Regions from separate parts of the Pseudoxanthomonas sp. LjRoot206 genome, predicted to be linked through region 1. Evidence: predicted binding sites of a transcription regulator. Region 1 holds the regulator's gene; each other region holds the start of a gene.
What was found. The regulator HrcA, encoded in region 1, represses chaperone genes, less so after heat shock. The targets are predictions, from matches to a motif close to TTNGCACTCNNNNNNNNNGAGTGCNAA.

Region 1 (7,863 bases):
ACGGCGTCCAGGCCGAGCGCGGCGACTTCGATGGCCAGCGAGATGCGGGCCAGTTCGCCGCCCGAGGCGACCTTGCGCAACGCGCGCGGCGGCTGGCCGGCGTTGGCGGAGACCAGGAACTCGACGCGTTCGGCGCCGGTGGGGTCCGGGCGGTCGCCGTCCTGCGGCTCCAGTTCGATCTCGAAGCGGCCCCCGCCCATGCCCAGCTCGGCGATCAGCGCGGTCGTGGTGTCGCCCAGCGCCTTGGCCGCACGCTGGCGGGTGCGCGTCAGCGCGCCGGCCTCATCGCGCCACTGCGACTTGGCGGTGGCGATCTCGCCGTTGAGCACGAGCAGGCGCTCGCCGGCGCCGCGCAGCGAGTCCAGCTCGGCGGCCAGGCGGTCGTGCTGTTCCTGCAGGCCATCGAGCGGCACGCGGTGCTTGCGCGCGAGGTCGTGCACGCGGGCGAGCTTGCGTTCCAGCGCGTCGAACTGCACCGGTTCGGCGTCGAGGTCGTCGCGCACCTGGCCGAGCAGGGACAGGGCCTCCTCGACCTGGATCGCCGCGCCGTCCAGCAGCGCGTCCACGTCGCGCAGGCGCGGTTCGTGTTCCGCCTGCCGGGCGAGATCGGCCCGGACCTGCTGCAGTTGCCGCGTCAGCGAGGGCGTGTCGTCGCCGGCGAGCTGCCCCAGCGCCGCATCGCAGGCCTGGATCAGGCCGCTCGCATGCGCCTGCCGGCGGTGGCTGGCCACCAGCGCCTCAAGCGCGGCAGGAGCGAGGTCCTCGCGCTGTAGCTCCGCCAGTTGGTGTTCCAGGTAGTTGATCCGGTCGGATACGTCGCCTTGGCCGGAGAGCTGTTCGCGTTCGCGCAGCAGCGCGGTCCAGCGGCGGGCCGCCTCGCGGACGGCGGCGCGCTCGCCGTCGTTGCGGGCGAAGGCATCGAGCAGGTCCAGCTGGCTGTTGCGTGCCAGCAGGGCCTGGTGCTCGTGCTGGCCGTGGATTTCCACCAGCCGGCCGGCCAGTTCGGCCAGTTGCGACAGCGTCACGCTGCGGCCGTTGATCCAGGCGCGCGAGCCGCCATCGGCGCGGATCACCCGGCGCAGCTGGCATTGGCCGTCGTCGTCCAGTTCGTTGTCGGCCAGCCAGGCCTGCGCGGGCGATCCGGCGGCGGCGGAGAACTCGGCGGACAGTTCGGCGCGTTCGGCGCCGTGGCGCACCACGGCACTGTCGGCGCGCAGGCCGGACAGGAAGCCCAGGGCGTCCACCAGCAATGACTTGCCGGCGCCGGTTTCACCGGAAATGACGGTCATGCCGTCGCCGAATTCCAGTTCGGCGGCGCGGACCACGGCGAAATCCTTCAGGGCGAGATGTCTGAGCATGCGGCGGATTGTAAGCGCAGCCGGCTCACCGCCTGAGACACCCTGGGCCGGCTTGCAAAGGCGAGGGCGCGACGCTATCTAGCTGTCATGAACACGCCGTCGCCCCCGCTGGATCCGCGCGCCCGCCAGCTGCTGCGCACGCTGATCTCGCGTTACATCCACGACGGCGAGCCGGTGGGGTCGCAGACACTGGCCCGGCACGCCGGGCTGGAGGTCAGTCCGGCGACCATCCGCAACATCCTGTCGGAGCTGGAAGAGGTCGGGCTGCTGAGTTCGCCCCACACCTCGGCCGGCCGTATCCCGACAGCGCAAGGTTACCGGGTGTTCGTCGACAGCCTGGTGCAGGTGAAATCGCTGGGCGACGGCGAAGTCGCGCGCCTGCGCGCCGAACTGTCGACCGGCGCCGGCACCCAGGCGTTGCTGGGCAACGCCTCCGAGCTGCTGTCGGCGATGACCCACTTCGTCGGCGTGGTCAGCGTGCCGCGCCGGGAGCAGTTCGCCTTCCGTTACATCGACTTCGTGCCGCTGGACGGGCAGCGGGTGATGGCGATCCTGGTGTTCGCCGACAACGACGTGCAGAACCGCGTCATCGAGACGCGGCGCCCGTACGAGCGCTCCGAGCTCGAGCGCATTTCCAATTACCTGAACACCCAGTTCGCCGGCCGGCCGCTGTCCGAGATCCGCGCCAACCTGCTGCGCGACCTGCGCCGGGCGCAGACCGAAATGGAAGGGCTGCTGGCCGAGTCCATCGAACTGGCCGAGCAGGCGCTGACACCGCCCGGCGACGACGTGGTGTTGGCCGGACAGACCCGGCTGATGGGCGTGCAGGAGCTGTCCGACCTGGAACGGCTGCGTGACCTGTTCGAGGCATTCGCCCGCAAGCGCGAGATCCTGCAGCTGCTGGAGCGCACGATCCGCGCGCCAGGCGTGCGTATCTTCATCGGCGAGGACACCGGGCTGGCGCCGCACGACGGCGTGTCGGTGGTCACCGCGCCGTACATGGCGGGCGGGCAGGTGCTGGGCGTGCTGGGGGTGATCGGACCCACGCGCATGGCCTACGACCGGGTGATTCCGGTGGTGCAGGCGGCGGCCGATGTGCTGGGAGCGGCCTTGAATCCCGAATCCACGGCCCCATAGGTTCCCGGGTTGGGCGGCCGGACCTGCCGCCAGGGAACCGAAATGAACGAACAGCACGAACACGACCTTCCCCCGGGCCCGTCGCCCGAGGCTTCCGAGACCGATGCGGCCCTGCTGGCCGAACTGGAAACGCTGCGCAACGAGCTGGACCAGCTGCGCGCCGCCACGCTGCTGGAGCGCGCCGACCTGGAAAACCAGCGCAAGCGCGTGGCCCGCGACATCGAGCAGGCCCGCAAGTTCGCCAATGAGCGCCTGCTCGGCGACCTGCTGCCGGTGTTCGACAGCCTGGACGCCGGCCTGGCCGCTGCGGGTACGGACCCCAGTCCGCTGAAAGACGGCCTGGAGCTGACCTTCAAGCAGTTGTTGAAGGTCGCCGGGGACAACGGCCTGACCCTGGTCGATCCGACCGGCCAAGCCTTCGATCCGGAGCACCACCAGGCCATCAGCCAGGCCGACGCCCCCGGTGCGGCCCCCGGCAGCGTGGTGCAGGTGTTCCAGAAGGGCTACGTGCTCAACGGCCGCCTGCTGCGCCCGGCGCTGGTCGTGGTCGCGAAGCACGACTGAACACCCTCGCGATGGCGCTTGAACCGCGTCATCGCATCCCTATATCGGGACCATCCACCCGGCCGATCGCCGGGTCCAACATCAGCATTCGCTAGGGAGTGAGATCCATCATGGGCAAGATCATCGGCATCGACCTGGGCACGACGAACTCGTGCGTGGCGATCATGGACGGCGGCAAGGCCCGCGTCATCGAAAATTCGGAAGGCGACCGCACCACGCCCTCCATCGTCGCCTACACCAAGGACGGCGAAGTACTGGTCGGTGCTTCGGCCAAGCGCCAGGCCGTGACCAACCCGAAGAACACCTTCTACGCGGTGAAGCGCCTGATCGGCCGCAAGTTCACCGACGCCGAAGTGAAGAAGGACCTGGACCTGGTGCCGTACGGCATCGTCGCGCACGACAACGGCGACGCCTGGGTGCAGACCAGCGACGGCAAGAAGATGGCGCCGCAGGAAATCTCCGCGCGTGTACTGGAAAAGATGAAGAAGACGGCCGAAGCCTTCCTGGGCGAAACCGTCACCGAAGCCGTCATTACCGTGCCGGCCTACTTCAACGACAGCCAGCGCCAGGCGACCAAGGACGCCGGCAAGATCGCCGGCCTCGACGTCAAGCGCATCATCAACGAACCCACCGCCGCCGCGCTGGCCTACGGCCTGGACAAGGGCGAGGGTGGTTCGGACCGCAAGATCGTGGTCTACGACCTGGGCGGCGGCACGTTCGACGTGTCGATCATCGAGATCGCCAACGTCGACGGCGAGAAGCAGTTCGAAGTGCTGGCGACCAACGGCGACACCTTCCTGGGCGGCGAAGACTTCGACAAGCGCGTCATCGACTACCTCGTCGAGGAGTTCCAGAAGGACCAGGGCATCGACCTGCGCAAGGATCCGCTGGCCCTGCAGCGCCTGAAGGACGCCGCCGAGCGCGCCAAGATCGAGCTGTCCAGCTCGCAGCAGACCGAAGTGAACCTGCCGTACGTGACGGCCGACGCCTCGGGCCCGAAGCACCTCAACATCAAGCTGACCCGCGCCAAGCTGGAAGCGCTGGTCGAAGACCTGGTGAAGAAGACCATCGAGCCGTGCCGCATCGCGCTGAACGATGCCGGCCTGCGCGCCAGCGACATCGGCGAAGTCATCCTGGTCGGTGGCCAGACCCGCATGCCGAAAGTGCAGCAGGCGGTGGCCGAGTTCTTCGGCAAGGAGCCGCGCAAGGACGTCAATCCCGACGAGGCCGTGGCGCTGGGCGCCGCGATCCAGGGCGGCGTGCTGGCCGGCGACGTCAAGGACGTGCTGCTGCTCGACGTGACCCCGCTGTCGCTGGGCATCGAGACGCTGGGCGGCGTGTTCACCAAGATCATCGAGAAGAACACCACCATCCCGACCAAGGCCTCGCAGACCTTCTCCACCGCCGAGGACAACCAGTCCGCGGTGACGGTGCACGTGCTGCAGGGCGAGCGCGAGCAGGCCCGCTTCAACAAGTCGCTGGCCAAGTTCGACCTGGCCGGCATCGAGCCGGCGCCGCGCGGCATGCCGCAGGTCGAGGTGTCCTTCGACATCGACGCCAACGGCATCCTGCACGTCAGCGCCAAGGACAAGAAGACCAACAAGGAACAGAAGGTCGAGATCAAGGCCGGTTCGGGCCTGTCCGAGGACGAGATCGCGCGCATGGTCGCCGACGCCGAAGCGCACCGCGAGGACGACAAGAAGTTCCAGGAGCTGGTGCAGGCGCGCAACCACGCCGACGGCCTGCTGCACGCCACCCGCACGGCCATCGCCGAGCACGGCAGCAAGGTGGGTGGTGACGTGATCGGCCGCGTGGAAGCGGCCATTGCCGAGCTCGACACCGCGATGAAGGGCGACGACAAGACGCAGATCGAGGCCAAGGCCAAGGCGCTGGAAGAGGCGGGCCAGTCGCTGTACGCGGCGGCGTCGGCGGACCAGGGCGGTGCCGGCGGCCCGTCGGGTGGCGCGTCCGCGCCGGCCGACGACGTGGTCGACGCGGAGTTCACCGAAGTGAAGGACGACAAGAAGTAATCCCGGCCCACGGGATGCGGCGGACGGGAGACGTGGCCTGCCACGGCCTCCCGTTTTGCCATCCGGCGACTACGCGAGACCAGCCTGACCACACATGAGCAAGCGCGATTACTACGAAGTCCTGGGCGTGGCCCGCGACGCCAGTGACGAAGACCTGAAGAAGGCCTATCGCCGCTGTGCGATGAAGCATCACCCGGACCGCAATCCGGGCGACGCGGCCGCGGAAGCGGCCTTCAAGGAATGCAAGGAAGCCTACGAAGTGCTGTCGGACGGCGCCAAGCGCCGCACCTACGACGCGCATGGCCATGCCGCGTTCGAACACGGCATGGGCGGTGGCGGTCCGGGTGGCCCCGACATGGGCGACATCTTCGGCGACATCTTCGGCAATATCTTCGGTGGCGGCGGTGCCCGCGCCGCGCGCCGCGGCGCCGACGTCGGTTACGTGATGGAGCTGGACCTGGAAGAGGCCGTCGCCGGCATCGAGAAGCGCATCGAGATTCCGTCGCTGGTGGGCTGCGAGCCCTGCAACGGTTCCGGTTCCGCGGACGGCAAGGTCGAGACCTGCGGTACCTGCGGCGGGCGCGGCAACGTCCGCATGCAGCGCGGCATCTTCGCCATGCAGCAGGCGTGCCCGGCGTGTGGCGGCCGCGGCCAGACCATCAAGAATCCCTGCACCGCGTGCCACGGCGCCGGTCGCGTGGAGGAAGAGAAGGTCCTGTCGGTCAAGATCCCGGCCGGCGTGGACAACGGCGACCGCATCCGCCTGACCGGCGAGGGCGAAGCCGGTCCGCCGGGTACGCCGCCGGGCGACCTGTACGTGGAAGTGCGCGTGCGCGAGCACGAGATCTTCCAGCGCGATGGCGACGACCTGCACTGCGAAGTGCCGATCCGTATCTCGCAGGCGGCGCTGGGCGACACCATACGCGTGCCGACCCTGAAGGGCGAAGCGGAAATCCGTATCCCGGCCGAAACCCAGACCGGCAAGCTGTTCCGCCTGCGCGGCAAGGGCGTCAAGTCCGTACGCAGCCGCAGCGAAGGCGACCTGTACTGCCGCGTCGTAGTCGAAACGCCGGTGAACCTGACCAACGAGCAGCGCGAGCTGCTGGAAAAGTTCGAAGCCACCTTCGTCGGCGACGAGGCGCGCAAGCACTCGCCGAAGTCGGCCACGTTCCTCGATGGCGTCAAGGGATTCTGGGACCGCATGACGTCCTGAGGGTCCGCGATGCCGGCATGCTTCTAGAATAGGGCTCCTTCGAGGAGCCCTCTTCGTGTCCGCACCCCTCATCGGTATCGTCGGCAGCGCCGGCGCCTATGGCCGCTGGCTGCAGCAGTTCTTCCGCGCGCGGATGGGACTGGAGGTCATCGGCCATGATCCGGCCGATGCGTCTTCCGCCAGCGAGTCGGAGCTGGTGCGCCGCGCGGATGTGCTGGTGTTTTCCGCGCCGATCCGCCACACCGTGTCGGTGATCTGGCACTACGCTGCCCTGGCGGGCGGCAGCGAGGCCGGCAAACTGTAGCTGGACGTCACCTCGATCAAGTCGCTGCCGGTGGAGGCGATGCTGCGCACCCGTGCGGAGGTGGTCGGCCTGCACCCGATGACGGCGCCGCCGAAGGCGCCGACGCTGAAGGGCAGGGTGATGGTGGTCAGCGAAGCGCGGCTGGATCGGTGGCGCACCTGGCTGGATGTGTTCCTGGTCGCGCTGGAGGCCGAGTGCGTGCAGGCATCGCCCGAGCAGCATGACCGGGTCATGGCGCTGGTGCAGGCGATGGTGCATGCGACGCACCTGGCGCAGGCCGGCGTATTGCGCAGCCAGGCCGCACACGTCGGTGACCTGGCCGCGGTGATGCCGTTCCGGTCGGCTTCGTTCGAGATGGATGCCGCCGTCATCGCCCGCATCCTGTCGCTGAATCCGGCGATCTACGAAGACATCCAGTTCGGCAATCCGCATGCGGGCGAGATTCTGCATGCGCTGGGGCAGCAGATCGGCCGCATGGCGTCGCTCGTCGGCGAGGGCAGCGACGCATCCCGCGCCGCGTTCCGCGACGAGTTCCTGCACGGCAATCGCGAGGCCATCGGAACGACGTCGCTGGCCGACGGCAACTACAGCTACGAAAGGATCGGCTACCTGCTCGCCGATCTGGCGGCGGGACAGTCCATCAGCGTGCACTTGCCGGACGACCGCCCCGGCGCGCTGCGGACCTTGCTGCACATCTTCGAGCGGCATGCCGTGAGCCTGTCGTCGATCCACTCCTCGCGCACACCCGAGGGAGAAGTGCACTTTCGCATCGGCTTCGACGAAGCGGATCCCGCGGCCCTGCGGCGGACTCTCGACGACATCGCCCGGCAGGGGTTGGGCCGTGTCATCCCATAGCGGGTGTTAGCGATTCTGGACAACCTTCCAGTCAGTAAATCTGTTACTCGACAACGGTGAGACGAGAGGCCTAGCATCGGAGCCGATGGGGCGGCGCCTGAGTTCCTTGTCCTCATCACCATCTGCAAGGAGCGAGGGGAGATGGCCCGTAACAACAAGCTGGTGTCGCTTTCTTCGGCCCGCGCACGCCCGACGGCACTGGCCGACGAAGATGCGGTCGCGCTGCTGACGAAGATCGTCGCGGCGCAGAGTGAGATCGCCGCAGCCGGCCCTGAGCCGCAGGACGTGGTCGACGCCATCACCCATCGCGCCCAGGAACTGACGCGGTCCTCCGGCGCCGTGCTCGAGATCCGCGATGGCGAGATGATGCGCTACTGGTCGGCCAGCGGCATCGCACGCGGC
Region 2 (7,863 bases), on a different contig from region 1:
GGTGATCTTCGCGGTGGGCTTCCTGATGCGTCCGCTCGGCGGCTGGCTACTCGGCCGCTACGCCGACCGCCACGGCCGCAAGCGCGCCCTGATGCTGTCGGTGGTGATGATGTGCGGTGGCTCGCTGATCATCGCCTGCACGCCGGGCTACGCCAGCATCGGCATCGCCGCGCCGATCCTGCTGGTGCTGGCGCGGCTGCTGCAGGGCCTGTCGGTCGGGGGCGAGTACGGTACGTCGGCGACCTACCTCAGCGAGATGGCGACGCGCGAACACCGCGGCTTCTGGTCGAGCTTCCAGTACGTCACCCTGGTGATGGGCCACCTGATCGCGCTGGGCGTGCTGATCGCTTTGCAGCGCGTGTTCCTCACCGACGACCAGCTGCGCGAGTGGGGCTGGCGCATTCCGTTCGCGATCGGCGCGGTGGCGGCGCTGGTAGCGCTGTGGCTGCGCCGGAACATGGTGGAAACCGAGTCGTTCCAGCGCAACGACGCGGCGGCGACGGGACAGCAGCGCGCCGAGGGCACGCTGCGTGCGCTGATGCGGCATCCGCGCGCGGTGTTCGCGGTGGTCGGCCTGACCATGGGCGGCACGCTGGCGTTCTATACGTACACCACCTACGTGCACAAGTTCCTGGTCAACAGCGCCGGCATGGCGGCCGAGACGGCCAGCCTGATCAATGCGTCCACGCTGTTCTTCTACATGCTGCTGCAGCCGGTGGTCGGCGCGTTGTCGGACCGGATCGGGCGACGGCGCATCCTGATCGCGTTCGGCGTGCTGGGCACGCTGTGCACCGTGCCCATCCTCAGCCAGCTGCAGGACGTGCAGAGCGCCACGCAGGCGTTCTGGCTGGTGATGGCGGCGCTGGTGATCGTCAGCGGCTACACCGCGATCAATGCGGTGGTGAAGGCGGAACTGTTCCCGGTCGAGATCCGCGCGCTCGGCGTCGGCCTGCCGTACGCGCTGACGGTGGCGATCTTCGGCGGCACCGCCGATGCGGTGGCGCTGTGGTTCAAGCGCATCGGCCACGAGACCGGCTTCTACTGGTACGTCACCGCCTGCATCGCCTGCTCGCTGCTGGTGTACCTGTGGATGCCGGACACGCGCGAGACCTCGCTGATCGACCGCGACCCGACCTGATCGGCATGCGCCGCATGCGACAATCGCGTGCGGTGCCAGGAGAATCGAGCATGCAGGCAGCACGTCCCCATGTGGTCATCGTCGGCGGCGGTTTTGGTGGCCTCTGGACCACGCGCGCCCTGGCGAACGCACCGGTCCGCATCACCCTGATCGACAGGCACAACCACCACCTGTTCCAGCCGCTGCTGTACCAGGTGGCCACCGCCGGCCTGTCCGCCCCCGATATCGCCGCGCCGCTGCGCCACATCCTGCGCAAGCAGAAGAACGTGGAAGTGCGGCTGGCCGAGGTGGCGTCGATCGCGCCGCAGGACAAGCAGATCGTGTTCGCCGACGGCACGACGCTCGCGTTCGACCACCTGCTGCTGGCGACCGGCGCGACGCATGCCTACTTCGGCCACGACGAATGGGCTCGGCACGCGCCGGGACTGAAGACGCTCGACGACGCGCTGCAGTTGCGCCGCCACCTGCTGCTCGCGTTCGAGCGCGCCGAGACCGAAACCGATCCGGCGAAACGCGCCGCGTGGCTCAGCTTCGCCATCGTCGGCGGCGGCCCGACCGGCGTGGAGCTGGCGGGCACACTGGCCGAGATCGCACGGCACACGCTGACCAACGAGTTCCGCAACATCGATCCCTCGCAGGCCCGAGTGCGCCTGGTGGAAGCGGGACCACGCGTGCTGGCATCGTTTCCCGAGGCGCTGTCGGACAAGGCCCGCAAGCAACTGGAGAAACTCGGCGTGGAGGTCGTCACCGGCACGCCGGTCAGCGATATCACCGACGACGGCTACCGGCTGGGCGACACCTTCGTCCCGGCCAAGACCGTGGTCTGGGCCGCCGGCGTGGCCGCATCACCGCTGGCGCGCTCACTTGGCGTGCCGCTGGATCGCGCCGGACGCGTGCTGGTGCAACCCGACCTCAGCGTGCCCGGACATCCCGACATCTTCGTCGCCGGCGACCTGGCCGCGGTGACCTCGGACGGACGTCCCGTACCCGGCGTGGCGCCTGCCGCCAAGCAGATGGGCCGCCACGTCGCGCAGGTGCTGCGCGCGCGCCTGTTGGGCAGCGCATCGCCCGGTGCGTTCCGTTACCAGGACTACGGCAACCTAGCGACCATCGGGCGCATGGCGGCGGTGGTGGATTTCGGACGGCTGAAGTTTTCCGGCCTGCTGGCGTGGTGGTTCTGGCTGACCGCGCACGTGTTCTTCCTGATCGGCTTCCGCAACCGCCTGGTCGTACTGCTGAACTGGTGCTGGGCGTACTGGAGCTACCAGCGCGGCGCGCGGATCATTCTGGGCAAGGACGAGGGTCAGGCCGGGTCGACGCGACAGGCGTAGCAGCCGCGGCGCGCATTGTGGACGTGCAGGTAGGCGACGCTGGCGGTACCAAGCAGGCGTCGCAGATGCGGCACTGCATCGATGCCTTCCACGACCTCGGCATCGAGCATCACACCCTCCGCGTCGTAGGCCCGCAGCGAGAGCAGGCGATGCGGAAAGGTCGTGGGGAGCATGTTGCGGAATTCCACCGCTGGTGCCTGCATGCCGTCTTCACTGACGAAAATCGGGCCACTGCCGCGATAAGCCCCGGCGACATCGTGGTGCAGATAGGGAAGCAGCAGCAGGGTCTCGCCCTGTCGCGCGTCCTGCAGCGTGACGCGGCAGGGGAACCCTCGATCGCTGTCGGCGACGACGCGGCGGATGTTGCGTGCCGCCAGCGTGGCATCGTCGAGGGCGAACAGGGGACGGAACGGTTCGGGCGACAGCCCGCGGATCACGAACGACATGGCATCACTCCGGAGAAGTGATGCCATGCTCGCGTCGCCGCGAGGGCGGCGCTATCCGGATCTTGTTCGGCTTACTTCCCGTCCAGCGGATAGCGCTTGCCGTCGGCCATGACCAGTTCGCCGTCGCCGATGCGCTCGCTGTCGGCATCGACGGTAATGAACTCGGCTTCGAGCCGGCCGGCGCCCTTGCTGCCTTTCAGATCGAAGATGTAGCGCTCGCCTTCCGCCGCCCACGATGCATCGCGGTCGAAGGCGGCTTCGCGAATGTCGCCGATATGACGCTGCACGACCGGATGCGCCTGCATGGCCGCGTTGGCCTGCAGCACGAACATGCCGTCCTGGCGCGCGAAGGTATCCGGAGCTTCACCGCGATCCGTATCGATGCGCGGCGCGGCGAGTTCGCCTTCCATCGGCGCCTCGCCCTCGAAGGCGATCTCGCGGCCATCGGCCAAGGTCAGCACGCCTTTGCCCAGGCGTTCGGTATCGGCATCGACGGTAATGAACTCGGCGAGGAGGCGTCCACGTCCCTTGTCGCCGGCCAGCGTGAACACGAACTCGTCCGCGCCCTCCGCTTCGCCGGTGCCGGCGAGGTCGAGTTCGAACGACTGCAGCGTGCCGATATGCTGCTGCACGAGTGGGTAGCGCTGCGCCGCGACCCGCGCCTGGCGGGTGAAGATGTTGTCGCCCGCGAGCATGTCCTCGAGTCCGACACCGTCCTCGGACTCGTTCTCCCCACGGGGCTCGCCTTCGAACGACAGTTTGCGGCCGTTAGCCAGCGTCAGCACGCCCTTGCCGAGGCGCTCGGTGTCGGCGCTGACGGTGATGAAGTCGGCTTCGAGCCGCCCACGCCCCTTGTCGCCGGCGACATCGAACACGAAGGTGTTCATGCCCGGCGCGGCGCCGGTGGCGTCGGTATCGATCTCGAACGTGGTGATCTGGCCGATGTGCTGGCGGATCAGCGGATACCGCTGCGCAGCTTCCTGCGCCTGGCGGACGAAAAGGCCGGCGCCGGCTTCGATGTCCGCGTCATGGTCATGGTCGTGTCCATGCGCTTCGTCCTCCGCGGCCAGCGCATCGGCGTCACCTTCGATCTCGTGCCGGGTGCCGTCGGCCATGACCAGCATGCCCGGACCCAGCGCTTCCTCGGAGGGACTGACAGTGATGAAGCGCGCAGTGACACGCCCCTTGCCGCGACTGCCTTCGACGTCGAACACCAGCACGTCAGGACCCGGCTCGCCCATGCTGGCGGCGTCGTCGAGCGCGACCTTGCGGATCGCGCCGAGATGCGCGGCGACCACGGGATCCACCTGCATCGCGGCCCGCGCCTGCGCGTCGTACTCCTCGCGATCGATGGAGAAGCGTACGCCTCCCTGTCCTTCGCTCGACTTCGTGTTGCCATCGTCGGCCGCGTGCGGCGCGGCGAAACCCGACGCAGCCGCGAGACCGCTCGCCGCTGCCAACATCCACACGAACAGTCCCCGTCGCTTGTTGCCCCACCCCATGCCCTGCTCCTTCTGGTTATCGCGCCGCCCATGGCGGGTCGCGGCGTAGTGGAGCACATCCCCCGATGCGTACGCCACAAAAGAGAAGAGGCCCCGATGGGCCTCTTGCAGATCACATAACGAACGGCGAGATCAGGCGGCGAACAACGCCTTCATCTTCTTCAGCGCGTTGGCTTCGACCTGGCGGACACGCTCGGCGGAAATGCCGTACTCGTCGGCCAGTTCCTGCAGGGTCACCTTGCTTTCGCCATCCAGCCAGCGGCGCTTGATGATGTCGCGCGAGCGGTCGTCGAGGTTCGCCATGCCTTCGCGCAGCAGTTCGAGCTGGTTGTCCTCGCTGTCCGCGCGCTCGTACGCCTGTGACGGGTCTTCATCGCGTGCGACCAGATAGCTGGCAGGCGACGGCGGTGCGTGCTCTTCGTCCTCATCCGACGGTGCGTCGAAGCCGATATCACGGCCGGACAGGCGCGATTCCATTTCCATCACCTCGCGCTCGGACACGTTGAGGTCCTTGGCGATGGCGCTGACTTCCTCGGCATTCATCCAGCCCAGGCGCGTCTTGGACTTGCGCAGGTTGAAGAACAACTTGCGCTGCGCCTTGGTCGTGGCGACCTTCACGATGCGCCAGTTCTTCAGGATGAACTCGTGCATCTCGGCACGGATCCAGTGCACCGCGAAGCTCACCAGGCGCACGCCCATGTCGGGGTCGAAGCGCTTCACCGCCTTCATCAGGCCGATGTTGCCTTCCTGGATCAGGTCGCCGAGCGGCAGGCCGTAGCCGTTGTAGCCACGCGCCACGTGGACGACGAAACGCAGGTGCGAATGCACCAGTTCGCGGGCGGCGTCGAGGTCTTCGTCCTCGCGGTAACGGTTGGCGAGCGCACGCTCGTCTTCCACCGTCAGCACCGGAATCTGGTGCACGGCGCTGATATAGGCGTCGAGCGAACCCAGGGCGCTGGGAATCGGCAGGTTGTTGGTGACCAGGGCGGTAGTGGGAGTGTTCTGGCTCATGGGCAGGGATGTTAGCAGTCGGGGGGTTCGACTGCTAACCGTGCCGGAAGTTCCGGATCGTCCCAGCGATGCAACAATCGCGGCGCCAAGAGCTCGCAGGAATTCTCTTTTAAATCAAAGATTTATGTCCGCCAAAAGATCGCCGCGTGCGAGCGCCCGGACGCTCCTGCTCCAGACGAGCCTGTATTCAGCTGCGGGACGGCATTGGAACAACGCTCGGGGGCTGCTGCTGCACCTGCCGCTGGAGCACGCTTGCAGCTAGGGCGTCACCGCCATCGAGCCCGGCGGGATGGAAACCTGGACGGAGGTAGTCGAACAGGTGCTTCAGCGTCCATCGCGCCATCCCGTGACCGTGCCCGAAGTGCGACACGGCCTGCCTGAGGGTCGCTTTGCGCCACAGCGCCCGGTCCTGCGCCAGCAGTGCCATGGCCAGCACGGTCATCAGCAGATAAAACAGGGTCGCCGTCGTCACCGCACCCAGTGCACGTACCGGGTAGCTCGGCGAGATCGCGTTCAGAAGGTCGAACGCGACGGCGCGATGCTCGATCTCTTCGGCGAAATGCCACTCCATCAGATCGCGCACGCGTGGATCTGCTTCCGCAAGGATGGATTGCGACAGGAATTCATACCCCAGAAACGCATTGATGTGCTCGACGCAGCTCACCAGGGACACCCTCAGCCACAGCGGCGCCCACCGGTCCATGACGCCGAATATTCCGCGGTCGATCGCATGCTCGAACCGGCGATATGTATATCCCTGCACGTCCAGGTTGCGCCAGTAGCGCTTGTGCGCGACACCGTGCTGCGCTTCCTGCCGGATGAATGCCTGGCAGCGCGCACGCAAAACAGGTTCCGCGATGCGGGGCAGGCTGGCATTGAGCGTACGGATGTAGAACGCCTCGTTGGCCGGAACGAGGATGGTGTACGCATTGAGGAGCGAGGACACCACTTCATTGCCCGGAAGCCAGTGCTTGGGGACATCAGCGGGGAATTCAGTCGTGAAACGGCGTGGTGTGATCGATTCGTCCATGACTCAGTACCTCCGCATGGCATCGTGCCTGCACGATGCGCGCCGCTCGCGCATCACGTTGTGAAGAACGGCTTGAGAGTAAGAAGGACTAGCGGAGTAGTCCTGCTGTTACGGGTCAGGATGCAGCAGCAACCGCCTGTGCCTGCCGCATGACACGCAACAGGTTGCCGCTCCATATCTTGCGGATATCGGCTTCCGAATAGCCCGCGGCCAGCAACGCCTCGGTGATCCGCGGAAGCGCACTGACATCTTCCATACCCGCCACGCCGCCGCCGCCATCCCAATCCGCACCGATACCTACGTGGTCGACACCAGCCACCTTCAGGATGTGAAGCAGGTGCTTCATGTAGTCGTCGAAGGTGGCCCGCTTCATCGGGTAGCGCAGCTCGATCACGCGCCGCTCTGCCAGATAGGCGGGTACGCGATCCACCGCCAGTCGGCTCTCGGGGCCGAACTTTTCGCCAAGCGCATCCATCGCGGCCTCGCGCTCAGGAATCTTCGGGATACTGATCAGGTATCCGCCGAACGCATTCACATGGATGACGCCGCCTTTCGCCGCGAGTTGGCGAAGACGTGCGTCGTCGATGTTGCGGGGATGGTCGTACACCGCATCTGCGCTGGTGTGCGAGAGCACGATCGGAGCCCGCGATTGAGCGAGTAGCTGGTCGAACACGGCATCACTGGCGTGCGATGCATCCAGCACGATGCCCAGGCGATTCGCCTCCTGCACCAGTGCCCGGCCGGCGGGACTCAAGCCCTGCCACTCCGGGCCGGCCGGATCCGTCGACGAATCACCGAAATCGTTGTTGCGTACATGCGTGATGCCCAGCATCCGCAGGCCAAGCCGGTGGTAGGCAGAGAGCAGACTGGGGTCCTTGGCCAGCGGTGCCGCGTTTTCCATGCTGATGAAGGAAACACGCTTGCCCGCGGCCGCGATGCGTTCCGCATCGTCTGCGGTATGCGCGAGTTCCATGGTCTCTGCATGCGCCGCGAGCATTTCGCGAATGCTCATCAGACGCTCGATGCCGTGGTCCCGTGCTTCACGCTTGCCGGCCTCGTCCCGTGCGCCCTGCGCCGTATAGATGACCCAAAAGCCGCCATCCAGCCCGCCGGCCTTCATGCGTGGGAGATCCACCTGCGAGAGATCGCCTTCGTGCGTGTGATCGTCGCTGATGTCCCAACCAGGCCTGCGCAAATTGGCGGGCGTATCGAGATGCGTGTCGAGCACCAGGGCATCTGCGTGGATGCGAGCCGCAACGGCGGACGTGCCTTCCGCCGCTGCAGCCAGCGGACTGATGGCGGTTGCGACAGCAAGTGCGACGCGAACAGATCGAGACAGCTTCATGCATTCCTCCCCCACGGACTCGTATGCCGATTGTTGGCGAAAGGGACGCAAGAAAAAACC
Region 3 (7,863 bases), on a different contig from region 1:
ATGCGCTGGAACTTGACCAGGCGCTGCAGCGACTGGCGCAGGACGATGCGCGTGCCGCGGAGGTGGTCGAGCTCCATTATTTCGCCGGCCTGCCGCTGGAACACATCGCCGAGCTGTGCGACCTCAGCGTCCGCACCGTCTATCGGGACTGGCAGTACGCCCGCGCCTTCCTCGGCGCGCAACTGGCGGCCTAGGCGCAACGGCATGTCAGGGTTCGCCGCCATAACGCGCTGGATGGGCTGATCCGCCTCCGCGAGCCTTGCCATGTCCTCTCTCCGCCACTGGTTCGACGCCGTCGTGGACCTTCCCGGGCCCGCGCAGCGCGAGTGGATCGACCGGCATTGTGTCGATCCGGCGCAGCGTCGGGACCTGGAAGCCCTGCTCGCCGCGCATGTGCGCACCGAACCGATGGTCTTCGACACCCCGGTCGCGGCCCTGATCGACGCCTGGCAGGGCGAAGATCCCGTGCCCGTGCAGGCATGGATCGGCCGACGCGTGGGCGCGTTCCGGCTGATCGAACCGCTGGGACAGGGCGGCATGGCCAACGTCTTCCTGGCCGAGCGGGAGGATGTCGATTTCCACCAGCGCGTCGCGGTCAAGCTGCTGCGCCGCGGCCTTTACTCCGACCTGCAGCAGCAACTGTTCCGGCGCGAGCGGCAGACCCTGGCGGCGCTCGCGCACCCGGCCATCGCCCGGCTGATCGACGGCGGCGTGACCGAGCAGGGCGTGCCCTACCTGGTCATGGATCATGTCGACGGCCTGCCGATCACGCGCTACGCGCTGGAGCACGCGCTCACGGTCGAAGCCAGGCTGCGGCTGCTGTGCGCCGTGTGCCGCGCGGTCGACGCGGCGCATCGCCAACTGATCGTGCACTGCGACCTCAAGCCTTCCAACATCCTGGTGACGGCGGACGGCACGCCGCGCCTGCTCGACTTCGGTATCGCGCGCCTGCTGGATGCCGCCGGCGCCGACGAGGGAGGCATCACGTCGCCGGGCCTCACGCCCGGCTACGCAGCGCCCGAGCAGTACACGGCCGGTGCCGTGACCACGGCAACCGACGTGCATGCCCTGGGCGTGCTGATGCAGGAGCTGCTGCTCGGGGAACGGCCGAATGAAGTCCCGCCGCGCATGTCCGACGCGCTGAAAGGCGACCTCGCCACCATCGCCGCCAAGGCGACGGCGATCGATCCTGCCGACCGCTACGCATCGGCGGGCGACCTGGCCGACGACCTCGAACGGTACCTACGCCATGCGCCGATCCAGGCGCGCGCGCAGACGCCGCTGTATCGCGCAAGCCGGTTCGCGCGGCGCCACCGGGGCGGCGTCGCGGTGGCGGCGGTCCTGGTCGTGGCGGTGCTGGCCAGCCTGTCTGCCGCGCTGTGGCAGGCCCACACCGCGCGGCGCGCCGCCGCCCAGGCCCTGACACAGGCGCAGCTTGCGCACAACGAGGCGCAGCGCGCGAATGCCGTCCGCGACCTGCTGGTGCAACTGTTCGAGAACGAAGTCCCGAGTGGACCGCGCGCGGCGCTACCCGACACCGCGACCCTGCTGCAACGGGGTGCGGAACGCGTGCAGACCGACCTCGCCACGACGCCGGCGCTGCAGGTGGAGATGCTGGTCGTGATCGCGCGCATCTACGACCAGATGTCGCGCTACGACGACGCCCGACTGTTGCTGGACCGTGCCGTCGCCATCGCCCGCGGCCTCCCGCCCGACGATGGCGCCGCGCTCGGCATGGCATTGAGCCAGCAGGGGCAGCTGGCGGCCAGCGAGCAGCACTATCCGGTAGCGCTGGCGCGACTCAACGAAGCGCTGGCGGTGCAACGACGCATCGATCCCGACGGACTGGGCACCGCACTGACGCTGTACCGCCGCGCGATCGTGCACAGCGAAACAGACCAGCACGAGGCGGCGATCGCGGACCATCACGCCGCCATCGCCCTGCAGCAGGCGCGATTGACCGTGCAGGATCCGCGCCTGATCAAGAGCTACGGCGCGCTGGGCACGGCGTACACCCGCGCCCACCAGCCGGAGCCGGCGATCCGCTGGCAACGCCATGCGCTGGCCCTGACCCGGAAGATCTACGGCAACGCGCATCCGGAGACCTCGCGCCGCCTGAGCAACCTCGGCATCGCGCTGATGGCGGGCGGCCACCTCGCCGAGGCCGAAGCGCCGCTCGCCGAGTCGCTCGCCATCGCCAGGACGATCTACGACAAGCCGAATGCCGACCTGGCGCCACGGGTGCACAACCTGGGCGGTGCCTACCTCGCCCTCGGCCAACTGGACAAGGCCGAATCGCTGCTGCGCGAGGCGCTCGCCGTCGAGCACGCGATCGGTCGCACGCGTGCACCGGGCATCGGTTTCTCGCTCGCCAAGCTCTCGCGTATCCAGGAACTGCGAGGGGACCTGCCCGGCGCGCTCGCGCTGGCCGAGGACGCGTTCGCGCAGTTGTCCGCCGTGCTGTCTCCGCGCCACGAGCAACGGCTCGACGCCGAACTGCGCCGGATGCGGCTGAGATTGGTGTCCGGTACCACGCACGACCTGCGCAGCGACGCAATCGACCTGCAGCGACGCGCGGACGCAGTGGGCGAGTCCCAGCTGAGCGCGAGCGCGCTGTATGTCCTTGGACTGGCGCGCGCGCAACAGGGCGAGGACGACGACGCCATCCGCCTGATCGACCGGGCCGTGCATGTCGAGACACGGTCGCGCTCGTTTCCGCACGACCGGCTGGCCTGGTATGCCAGCCTCATCCAGCTGCATGCGCGTCACGGCGACCTCGCTGCCGCCGCGCGCGCCCGGCGCGATGGACTGGCCTATGCGGCACGCATGCGCATCCCGTCCACCCATCCCGCGCGCGACGCATTGCGTTCGGCTGAAACCGTCACGACGTCCAACGCGCGCTGAATCGACGGGTCCTGCGTACGGCCTCCGTGTCAGTCGCCGACGCCGCAACACGCTCTTGTCCTTGCACCCACCCCGCAGAGACAGGATTCCCATGCTGCTTTCCCGCTCCGTCGTTTCCGCCGAACAAGAACACGCCCCCGCGAACCCGCGAGACCACGACCTGCATCCGGACGATGCCGTCCCGCAGCCGCCGCCCACCATCACCCCGCGCTGGCGTCGCGCCGTCGATCGTCTGGCCGGGCTGCTGGCACCGCAGCACGTGGCGCGCCGGGGTCTGGCGCGACTGGACGCGGAGACCGCCTTCGCCCGCTGCCCGGGCCCTGTCGACGGACTCACCGCCCGCAGGGAAACGCTGTCGCTGCGCGGACGACGCCTGCAGCTGGCGTTCTGGGGCGATCCGCAGCGCCAGCCCTATGTGCTGATCCCGCCTCAGGACGCGGTCGGACGCGAGGCGATGGCCGCCTGGATCCGTGCATTACGCGGCGCGGGCTACGCCGTCGTCGCGTTCGCACGCGAACAACGCGGCACACCACGCACATCGACGGTGCTGGAGCTCACCAACGACATGCTGGAAGTGGCGCGCCGCTGCGGCGAAGCGGACGCCGTGATCGGGCATTCGCTCGGTGCGATGTCGGTCGCCCTGGCGCTGCACCAGGGCCTGCGCGCGAAGCGCGCGATCCTGATCTCCGCGCAGGCGGACCCGCGCGCGGCGCTGCAGCGGTTCGTGGACCGCGCCGGCATCGGGTCGCGCGCCGGCGCGCGCATGCTGGACCTGATCGAAGCGCGGATCGGCCAGGGCCTGGATGCCTTGCAGGCGCACCGCATCGCACCGGCCATCGGCGTCCCGGTGCTGGTCGTGCACGACCTGCTGGATGACGAAGTGCCGTGGCACGAAGGCGAGCGCTTCGCCCGCCACCTGTCCGCCGCGCGCCTGCTGACCACGCTCGACCTGGGCCACCACGGCGTCCTGGCCGATGCCGCGGTGCTGCGCGACTGCCTGCGCTTCCTCGATGGCGCGACCGTCGGCGACAAGGTCGTGTCCTCGCAGAACCTTCCCTACGGCGTCGCCTGAAAAGAAAAGCCCCGCATCGCTGCGGGGCTTTCGTGGAACGGTGACGCGGGAAGCGGGACTTAGAAGTCCATGCCACCCATGCCGCCCATGCCACCGCCGGCCGGCATCGCCGGCTCGTCCTTCTTCGGCGCCTCGGCCACCATCGCTTCGGTGGTGATCATCAGGCCCGCGATCGAGGCGGCGTTCTGCAGCGCGGAGCGCGTGACCTTGGTCGGGTCCAGGATGCCGAACTCGATCATGTCGCCGAACTCGCCGTTGGCGGCGTTGTAACCGAAGTTGCCCGAACCGTCCTTGACGCGGTTGACGATCACCGACGGCTCTTCACCGGCGTTGGTGACGATCTCGCGCAGCGGGGCTTCCATCGCGCGCAGGGCGATCTGGATGCCGTGGTTCTGGTCTTCGTTGGCGCCCTTCAGGGTGCCGATGGTCTGCAGCGCACGGATCAGCGCCACGCCACCGCCCGGGACCACGCCTTCTTCCACCGCCGCACGCGTGGCGTGCAGGGCGTCTTCGACGCGGGCCTTCTTTTCCTTCATTTCGATTTCGGTCGAGGCACCGACCTTGATCACGGCCACGCCGCCGGCCAGCTTGGCCACGCGTTCCTGCAGCTTCTCGCGGTCGTAGTCGGAAGAGGTCTCTTCGATCTGCGCCTTGATCTGCTTGATGCGCGACTGGATGCGCTCGGCATCGCCGGCGCCGTCGATGATGGTGGTGTTCTCCTTGGAGATCACGACCTTCTTCGCACGACCCAGGTCGTTGATGGTGGCCTTCTCGAGCTGCAGCCCGACTTCCTCGGAGATCACCGTGCCGTTGGTCAGCGTGGCGATGTCTTCCAGGATGGCCTTGCGGCGGTCACCGAAGCCCGGCGCCTTGACGGCGGCGACCTTGACGATGCCGCGGATGGTGTTGACCACCAGCGTGGCGAGCGCTTCGCCTTCCACTTCCTCGGCCACGATCAGCAGCGGCTTGCCGGCCTTGGCGACGCCTTCCAGCACCGGCAGCAGTTCGCGGACGTTGGAGACCTTCTTGTCGTGGATCAGGATGAAGGGGTCGTCGAATTCGACCTGCTGCGACTGCTGGTTGTTGATGAAGTACGGCGACAGGTAGCCGCGGTCGAACTGCATGCCCTCGACGACGTCGAGTTCGTTCTCCAGGCCCGAGCCTTCTTCAACGGTGATCACGCCTTCCTTGCCGACCTTCTTCATGGCCTCGGCGATGATGTCGCCGATGTTGCTGTCGGAGTTGGCGGAGATCGTGCCGACCTGGGCGATCGCCTTGTCGTCGGCGGTCGGCTTGGAGAGCTTTTTGAGCTCTTCGACGGCGGCCTTCACGGCCTGGTCGATGCCGCGCTTCAGGTCCATCGGGTTCATGCCGGCGGCGACGGCCTTGGAGCCTTCGCGGATGAACGCCTGCGCCAGCACGGTGGCGGTGGTGGTGCCGTCACCGGCGTTGTCGGAGGTCTTGGACGCGACTTCCTTCACCATCTGCGCGCCCATGTTCTCGAACTTGTCGGCCAGTTCGATTTCCTTGGCGACGGAGACGCCGTCCTTGGTGATCGTCGGGGCGCCGAAGCTCTTCTCGAGCACGACGTTGCGGCCCTTCGGGCCGAGGGTGGCCTTGACGGCATTGGCGAGGATGTTCACGCCGCGCACCATGCGCGTACGGGCGTCTTCACCGAAACGGATATCTTTGGCTGCCATTGGAAAAACTCCGTGATTCGTAATTCGTGATGAGTGATTCGGGAAACGTCGGGCGGCGGGAAAACGGATGGAGCGGGATCGTCAACGCGGTTGCGCTACTGCGAATCCCCAATCCCCCATCACCAATCCCGCCTCGGCTCAGCCGAGGATCGCGAGAACGTCGTCTTCCTTGATGATCTTGTACTCGACGCCTTCGGACTTGTACGCCGAACCGGAGTACTGGCCGTAGATCACCTTGTCGCCGACCTTGACCTTCGGGGCGCGCACGGCACCGGTGGCCTCGATGAACTTGCCTTCGCCGACGGCGACGACTTCGCCCTTGGTGGGCTTTTCCTTCGCGGCGTCGGGAATGATGATGCCGCCGAGCGAGGTTTCTTCGGCTTCGATCGGCTTGACCACCAGGCGGTCGTACAGCGGCTTGATATTGCTCATGTCAATCCTCTTAAGTGATTGATTGGACTGGGAAAGGGGCAGCGATGTTAGCACTCGCCTCAGGGGACTGCCAACGCCGCAGGTACAAAAACCCGGCCAGGCCGGGATGCAGGGGATATTGGGTGCACTGGACGGCTTTCAAGGGCGGCCGCCTATCTTTGTCGCCGGGGCCGGCCGGGCGGGTCTGCAATAATCGCCGGCCATGCCCGTCTTCCTGATCCTGTCCACCTGCCCGGACGCCGACACCGCCCAGCGGCTGGCGCGGACGCTGGTGGAAGAACGGCTGGCGGCCTGCGTGAACCTGCTGCCCGGGGTGGTCTCGACCTACCGCTGGCAGGGCCAGGTGGAGCAGGCGACCGAGGTCCAGCTGCTGGCCAAGACGACCGGCGAACGCCGGGAGGCGCTGATCGCCCGGCTGGCCGGACTCCACCCGTACGAACTGCCGGAGATCCTGGCGGTCGAAACCGCCGCCGGCCTGCCCGCCTACCTGGACTGGGTGGCCGCCGACACCCGGGCCGACGCCCGCGCCCCCGAGTGACCCGATGACGCTGATCCGCCCCCTGCTCGCCTGCCTGCTGCTGTCCTTCGCCTCGCTGATGTCGCCGACCGCCTCGGCCTCGATCACCCAGGACGACCTGCTGCCGGTGGACGAGGCCTTCGTGCTGACCGCCACCGCGCCGGCGCGCGATCGCATCGAGATCCACTGGAAGATCACCGACGGCTACTACCTCTACCGCCATCGCACCGGCGTGGAGGCCGATGCCGGCTTCGCCGCCCAGCCGTTGCAACTGCCCAAGGGCAAGGCGTACCGCGACGAGTTTTTCGGCGACGTCGAGACCTACCGCGGCGAACTGCTCGCCACCCTGCCCGGCCAGCCCGGCGCGTCCACCGACAGCGTCACCCTGAAGATCAAGTACCAGGGCTGCGCCGATGCCGGCATCTGCTACCCGCCGCAGACGCGCACGCTGAAGGTGGCGTTGCCGCCGGCCGAGGACGGCGGCGCCTTCGTACCGCTGGGATCCGGCGCGCTCACCGGCAGCCTGCTGGGCCAGAAACCGCAGGCCGGCATGGACGCGCTGCCGTTGCCAGCGGAACAGGCGTTCGCGTTCGAGGCGATCGCCTTCAACGGCAACGAACTGCTGCTGCGCTTCACGCCGGCACGTGGCTATTACGTCTACCGCGACCGCACCTCGATGGCGCTGGAAGGCGCCAAGGGCGTCGCGCTGCAGGCGCCGCGCTGGCCGAAGGGCAAGGCGCACCGTGACGAGCATTTCGGCGAGGTCACGGTCTATTTCGATCAGGCCGAAGTGCCGGTGCCGCTGCGGCGCGACCGCGCGGATGCCACCCAGGCCACGCTGCGCGTCACCTTCCAGGGCTGCCAGACCGACGGCATCTGCTATCCGCCGATGACGCGGCGGGTGAAGCTGTCCATTCCCGCCGGCACGGTGACGCCGGCCAGCACGCCCGACGTACCCGCACCCGCTGCCGTCGCGCCGCCGCCGACAGACGCGAGGACACCCGCCGGCACGCCGGTCGCGGCGCCGGACGCGGACGCGCCGACGACACCTGCTGCTGCCGAGATCGAACGCACGCGTCCTCCGGAAGACGTGCTGGCGCGCAACCAGCGCGGCGCCACCTCGCTGCTCGTCGCACTCGCGCTGGCACTGGCCGGCGGCCTGATCCTCAACCTGATGCCGTGTGTGCTGCCCATCCTGTCGCTGAAGGCGCTGTCGCTGGCCGAGAGCGGGCAGCACG

Region 2: rpoH (RNA polymerase sigma factor RpoH) is a predicted target of HrcA. The motif match lies at 5,440-5,466, and genes of this name have one in related genera.
Region 3: AC04MD_RS06620 (co-chaperone GroES) is a predicted target of HrcA. The motif match lies at 6,156-6,182, and genes of this name have one in related genera.

The regions. Positions count from the first base shown of each region.
Region 1 is NZ_JBGFFI010000001.1:839,392-847,254, forward strand. Features, by position in the region: gene recN (DNA repair protein RecN) at 1-1,358, opposite strand, end outside; gene hrcA (heat-inducible transcriptional repressor HrcA) at 1,446-2,495, shown strand; gene grpE (nucleotide exchange factor GrpE) at 2,538-3,059, shown strand; gene dnaK (molecular chaperone DnaK) at 3,170-5,089, shown strand; gene dnaJ (molecular chaperone DnaJ) at 5,184-6,302, shown strand; partial or broken gene AC04MD_RS04225 (prephenate dehydrogenase) at 6,358-7,461, shown strand; gene AC04MD_RS04230 (sensor domain-containing phosphodiesterase) at 7,603-7,863, shown strand, end outside.
Region 2 is NZ_JBGFFI010000003.1:810,206-818,068, forward strand. Features, by position in the region: gene AC04MD_RS12995 (MFS transporter) at 1-1,138, shown strand, start outside; gene AC04MD_RS13000 (NAD(P)/FAD-dependent oxidoreductase) at 1,189-2,469, shown strand; gene AC04MD_RS13005 (DUF1203 domain-containing protein) at 2,442-2,915, opposite strand; gene AC04MD_RS13010 (hypothetical protein) at 2,987-4,417, opposite strand; gene rpoH (RNA polymerase sigma factor RpoH) at 4,550-5,428, opposite strand; gene AC04MD_RS13020 (metal-dependent hydrolase) at 5,616-6,458, opposite strand; gene AC04MD_RS13025 (dipeptidase) at 6,574-7,803, opposite strand.
Region 3 is NZ_JBGFFI010000002.1:422,876-430,738, reverse strand. Features, by position in the region: gene AC04MD_RS06640 (ECF-type sigma factor) at 1-194, shown strand, start outside; gene AC04MD_RS06635 (protein kinase domain-containing protein) at 265-2,904, shown strand; gene AC04MD_RS06630 (alpha/beta hydrolase) at 2,996-3,976, shown strand; gene groL (chaperonin GroEL) at 4,036-5,676, opposite strand; gene AC04MD_RS06620 (co-chaperone GroES) at 5,815-6,108, opposite strand; gene cutA (divalent-cation tolerance protein CutA) at 6,311-6,646, shown strand; gene AC04MD_RS06610 (protein-disulfide reductase DsbD family protein) at 6,651-7,863, shown strand, end outside.